DNA from 2 places in the Blautia sp. MSK.20.85 genome. Region 1 is predicted to be linked to the other one. Evidence: riboswitches for the same ligand, from Rfam matches in the RefSeq annotation. Region 1 holds a riboswitch; the other holds the start of a gene.
The links. A riboswitch is a leader RNA that binds a small molecule or an ion and turns the genes downstream of it on or off. The one in region 1 is predicted to bind cyclic di-GMP.
Positions count from the first base shown of each region.

Region 2: linked by a shared signal. The riboswitch ahead of G5B12_RS03070 (hybrid sensor histidine kinase/response regulator) and the one ahead of G5B12_RS17260 (PAS domain-containing protein) in region 1 are both predicted to bind cyclic di-GMP.

Region 1 covers NZ_JAAIUN010000002.1:125,361-128,568, forward strand. Annotated here, with positions in the region: gene G5B12_RS17260 (PAS domain-containing protein) at 1-1,177, opposite strand, end outside; cyclic di-GMP riboswitch class I at 1,363-1,438, opposite strand; gene gnpA (1,3-beta-galactosyl-N-acetylhexosamine phosphorylase) at 1,517-3,208, opposite strand, start outside.
Region 2 covers NZ_JAAIUN010000003.1:175,841-179,048, forward strand. Annotated here, with positions in the region: gene G5B12_RS03065 (ATP-dependent helicase) at 1-1,195, shown strand, start outside; cyclic di-GMP riboswitch class I at 1,235-1,310, shown strand; gene G5B12_RS03070 (hybrid sensor histidine kinase/response regulator) at 1,537-3,208, shown strand, end outside.

The DNA of each region.
Region 1 (3,208 bases):
TAATAATGGTTACATCATTTCCAACTATTTTCCGGATCTGCCGGGTCGTCTCCAATCCGTCCATTCCCGGCATTTTCCAGTCAATGATAATGGCAAAATAATCGTTTTCTTTTTCATAACGCGCCGCAACAAGGTTAACTGCTTCTTCTCCGGATGTTACCCACTCCCCGTCGATTCCTATTTCTTCCAGAAGTGCCACCGTATTCTCGCAGCAATTCTGATCATCATCTACCACAAGTACCGGCAGATCGATCAGCTCATCCCAGGTACTGCTCTCCTCAAACAGTCCGGATAATGTTTCTTCCACCTTCAGAGAATTAAAGCTGTTTTCCTGAAGATCCACATAGTATTCACAGAGATTTGCCGTTGTGTATGCACGGTGAAAAGCATCTACTCTCTGCGTATACTGTCTCGCTCTCTTCTCCGCATCAATATTTATAAAAATCCCGGCCATACGAAAAGCAGTTCCGTCCGCACGACGGCTCACCTCTCCCTTATCCTTAAACCACTGATAAGTTCCATCCGCCATACGCATGCGGTATTCCACATCATATTTTTTCTCATTGGTCTTATCCTGAAAAGCTTCCTGAAAAGTCCTGGAAACCTCCTCAAGGTCCCGTGGATGAATTCCCCTTTCCCATGTTTCCAGATTGTTGGGAAAATCCAGAGTATCATGATATCCAAGCATCTTTCGAAATTCATGACTGAAGAAAACTGATTCAGGATTTCCGGACTGAGCACATTCTACAGACCAGAACCCGGAACTGAGCACCTGATTTACCAGTTCCAGATTTTCCTGCATCTCGTCAATGTGCGTGGATAATATCCATAATGCGTTTCCTTCACTGTCAATGGTATCTTTCTTATATACACGCACATTAACCGGTGCACCTTCTTTATTCAGCATCTGTGCTTCGCCTACTCCATGGATCTTTTTAAAACGTTCGATCTTTGCAAACGTACAGTTCTGCCCACAGAATACATTTTTCAGCGATCCGGAAAATTTTTCCATAAATTCTTCATAGGTATATCCAAGATTGTGAAGAAAAAATTCACTGATATAAGCAATTGTAAGATCACGGTCATAATATCCGGCCAGAACACCTACCGCCTGGTTATTTTCGATGTTTTTCCGTATGGCCGCATACGTCTCCTCACAAAGATGGGACTCTCCCACTATATATAAATTTTCTTCTTCAAATAGTGCCTTGTTTATCAACTGTTCACTCCATATTTCACCATTTGCAGCTTTTGGAAAATCCCTGTAACGCGCAGGAAACCGCAATGCATTTTATCTGTTCTTCCAACAAAAAAACAGGGTCAGGCTATAGACATGCAACTATACCATTCCCTGTTTCTATTCCCTGCAGCTGGCTGCCATTTTAAAGGCCCTTTAGCTTTGCGTCACAGCTTTTCAACTGCTTTGCCCATATATTCTCTTTCAAATCTGTACTATTATACACTCATTTATAAATGCCTGTCAACAGCTCTCTTACAGAGTTTTGCAAAACATCTGTCAGATCTGATACCAGCGGATCTCATTGGCAGAGAGATGAATTTCAAAGCTCTTTCCGTCCCCTGTATAAACAGTTGTATCCTGTGGTTCATAGGTGTTATTTACCACACAATACTTTCCGTTTTTCACATAGGCATGAACTTCCACATTATAATTAGACGAGAACCAGCGGTGAAGTTCATCCTCTGCTGCCGCAGACCAGAGCACGGATCTGTACAGAATACGACTGTTTTTAAAGCTGTAAGGCAGCCCGCTGATATAAACGCCACGACCCTTTCCGAAGGTTTTTACCGCCATCTGGACTTCCTGGTCTTTCTGGATCAGGATCTTCGTATCCGGCAGTGCAAAGATATTCTTTTTGCCCTCGCCGAAATCTACGGTTCCGTCTGTATCTTCCAGAATAAAATGATCTCTGTGTTCTTCCCAGTTGTATTTGTCTGTATTGAGATTAAATCCTCTTTCTTCCTCTACTCCCAGGATATCATCCAGCTGAAAGAATTTTCCCTGCCACTGGTGGGCTGCCGGCTCACCAACGCCGATAAAACCGCCGCCATTGTAGACAAATTTCCGCACTGCTGTAAGGATTTCCGGATTTGCCCAGTTCTCGCCGCCGGACTGTGCAGTGTCCGCATCACCTACATTGATGATCACGTCAAAATCATTAAGAAGATCTTTATTTTCACGGATATCATCGAAACTGATAAAGGAAACATCAAACGGCGCACCGCTTAATGCCTCGATGATTCCAAAATAAGAATAATTCTGTTTGTAATAGATAGCATGATGTACCATATGGTTGCCCCAGGAGCGCATTTTTCCCCAGCAGTTTAAAACTGCCACACGTTTTACGCAGTATGGCGTGGTTCCCTGGATATTGTCATAGAGCACACGAAATTCCTGGCATACTTCTTTGATATACTGTACGAAATCCGGAAATTCCAGAGCCAGCTTCAGATAGCCGCCATAGCCGATTCTCTGGATCGGGCTTCGAAGGATAGCTCTTCTTGCAGTTACCCAGTTTACTTTTGCCTCTTTTACCGGATCTCCGCCTTCATGGAAGGTATCCGGGAAAAAGTATGGAAGAAATCTTCCTTCTGTATATTTTACATGTTTGATATCGCTGAACAGACGTAAGGTTGCTCCGTTTCCAACACTTCCCACTACTGCATCCAGTCCGATGGAAGCAAACTCATCCATAAAAGGCTCCATGCCGATCCAGTGATCGCCCATGAACATCATGGCTTCTTTTCCATACTCATGGACAATATCTACCATTTCCTTTGCAAGCTTTGCCACTTCTCTTCTCTGAAAAGCCTGGAAATCTTTAAATTCCTTTGACGGGATACGGTAGGTATTATTCATATACCCCTGGTCAATGATAAACTCCGGACGGAATTTATAGCCTACTTCCCGCTCAAACTGTTCCAGAATATAAGGGCTCACTGAGGCAGAATATCCAAACCAGTCCACATATTTTTCTCTTGCTATCTCGTCAAAGATCAGCGTAAACTGATGAAAAAATGTGGTAAATCGTACCACGTTCACATAATCATGCGAATCCAGAAATCTGCGGAGACGTTCCAGGGAATGTGCCCGTGTTGCAGGCTGGCGCACATCAAAGGTGATCTGAGGCTCTACATCCTTCCAGTCATTGACAACAGCATTGTACATATGTACCGGGTCCCACATGAT
Region 2 (3,208 bases), on a different contig from region 1:
AAATCATTACGATCCTTTTCAGGAAGCAGAATATCTGGCAGAAAAGATCCTTGCTCTTCATGAAAGAGGCGTTCCACTTGAGGAGGTCGCAGTGTTTTACAGGCTTCAGAGCCAGTCAGAGATCCTTTCAAAAGTTCTGGAAAAACATCAGATCCCATATGAAATCTCTCAGAAGAAAATCATTCAGGATATTCCGGTTCTTGCCTGGTTTCTTCATATACTGCGTTTTTTAAGCAATCATGAGGATCTTACCAGCGGAACTTATGTCCTTTGCGACAAAACTTTCGGGGAAGGATGGACCTCAAAAAAAGCCCGGACAGAGATTCTGAATTTTACACAAGGGAGTGTATTTCTCTCGAAATCCTTACTTTTTCAGGCCATGTGGGAGTATCGGGACACAGGCTCCGGCTACATAAATCTGTGGGAACAGCTTTCTCTGGAAAAATATCTCCGACCGTCTTCCAGCGACTATAAAGAAAACAGGAGGCAAATCCTTTCCCTGTTAAAGAAAATGGAATCCTATCACAGTATCAGGGATTTTCTTAATGATCTTGTACTGAATGGCATGGAACCGGAAAAAGATGCGGTTTCCGGAGAATCTGTAAAACTGATGACGCTCCATGCCTCCAAAGGGCTGGAATTCGATTACGTATTTATCATTGGTGTAAATGATGGGCTGATTCCCTTAAATAGCCGTGATGCTTCTACAGAAGAGGAAGAGAGGAGACTGTTTTATGTGGGAATGACAAGAGCAAGGAAATTCCTGGAATTATCTTTTTACATCAATCCCGGAACTGCGCGGGTATTTCCAGGTCCAGGTCGCTACCTTTCCAGTCTTCCGGAGAAATATCTTGCCCATCCGGCAGATGCCACAAGAGATACAAAAGAAGCTGCCCGGCACCTTCAGGACCTGAAAAAGATGATCCTGGAAGAAAAACTCCGAAAATTGGAAACACCGAAAGAATATGCCAGATCCCAGGAACAGGAAACTTCTTTATCCCCAGATGAAAAGACAGCATTGCCGGAAAACATCCCACCAGAAACACCAAAACAACTTGTAGAACATCCCAAATACGGCCGCGGGTCCATTATCTCCGAAACCGAAGATACCATTGTGATACAATTTGATGATTACGGCGAAAAAGAAATGCTAAAAGCCTTTTCACAGTTGAAAAAAATTCCAAACAATAATTGACAAATTTTCCGTATAAATATACACTAAAATTGTTAAAAAAACAAACACGGGCAAAGCAGCCGAAAGACTGTGGTGCAAAGCTATAGGGCCTGTAAAATGGCAGCCAGTTGCATAATTCAAAAGCACTATAGTTCTCTCTGTCTGAACATGGTGCTTTTTTTATTTTACCCCGTGGAGAGGAAATGGTGATGCAGATGGTGCACTTCTGATGCCCTATACGGCTCAGAAGCTGGCATGAACGGATATATACCAAAACCGGTAAGTATCAAGGATATCACAAGGACATTAAACGGAAATATCGTGTAAAAAACAACGAAGAACTGGATGGCGCAATTTACGAAATGCTGCAACTGCTTGGAAAATGCAGTGGTGCCGATCGAGTATATATTTTTGTTAAAAAAGAAAAGAACCGAAAAGAATACTTCTGTCTTCAGTATGAATGGAAAAATGAGGACGACATATTAGAAAAAGAACAGTTATTTTCAGAAATCACGGTAGAGGATATTCCGCATTGGACAGACGAACTGAAAAAAGGATTGACGATCCAGGTTACAGATTGTGAAGAACTTTCTCCTATGGAACAGGAATACAACCTGATGAAGAAACATCACGCATATTCCCGCGTCCTCGCACCTATTTTCAGCAGAGACCATTTAAGCGGATTTATCGGAATGGATCATTTTTATAAAGGAATCTCAGAACTGTTTATTCATCAGCTTGCGTTCGTAGGTGCTCATCTGAATACAGCCAGGGAAAATCTCCGCATGTTTACGCTTCTGGGAAAAAATCTTGAAAGCATGGAAAAAGAACGTCAGATCCTGAATGTTCTCTGTGAGGACTGTACTTCTGTATATAAAGTCAATCTTCTGGATGATACTGCCGAAGTTGTAAAACTGGAACAGGGTGCCAACGCTCCGAAGATTCTGAAAAGCAGAGAAAAAATCATACTTTGTTACTCAAAAGAACTGAAATACTATTATGATCATTTTGTCATAAAAGAATCCGCGCCGGATTTTTTGGAGACATTTGACTGTCAGAATCTGATAGGCGAGCTTAAAACCAGGGATAAGATCAGCCGCAGATATCAGTCCCGGGAAAATGCCAACAGGCATCAGTATTTTGAAAGCAGAGCCACCAGACTTCCTTCTTCAACGGATTTTCCGGTTCTGATCGCTTTTCGTCATGTAGATGAGATCATAAAGGAGGAGCGAAATCATCAGAGAGAGCTGGAAGATTCTCTGGCAGAAGTGAAAATGAACAATGAGATCATATCCGCCATCAGTAAGATCTACTACATGATCTACCGGATCGACCTTCAGGATTTTTATTATGAGGAGATTACCGGCGGCAGTGAAAATCACCGTTTTACAGGAATGAAGGGAACCGCAGCTGCCCATATCACCAGTGATAGCAGCGAAAAAGTCGCGTCCAAATACAGGGCCATGGTAAAACAGTTTTATGACCTCTCCACTCTGAAAAAACGTCTGGAAAAAGAGGAGTCCATTGCAGTTGACTACCTTGCCACAGATAACAACTGGCATCTGGCCAGGTTTATTGTCCAGTCAAGAGCGGAAGATGGAACAGCCAGACAGGTTCTGCTTGTGATCCGCGTGATCAGTGAGGAAAAAAGGCGGGAAAAATATCTCATAGATGCGGTAGAAGAGGCCAACCGTGCCAATGAGGCAAAATCAGAGTTCCTTTCCAGAATGTCCCATGACATCCGGACTCCTATGAATGCCATTATGGGATTTACCAGAGTTGCAAGAAACCATCTCCATGAACCGGACAAAATACTGGACTGTCTGGATAAGATCAACTTAAGTGGAAGTAATCTGCAGCAGCTGATCAATGATGTCCTGGATATCTCCAGGATCGAAAGTGGGGAATTTCGCATTGATTCTGAGCCAGTAAAACTGTCTGAATTATGTGAACTTTACGAACAGAATATCCGTGGAACAGCAGAAGATAAGAACCAGAAATTTATCTGTAACCGACATGACATTATTTATGATA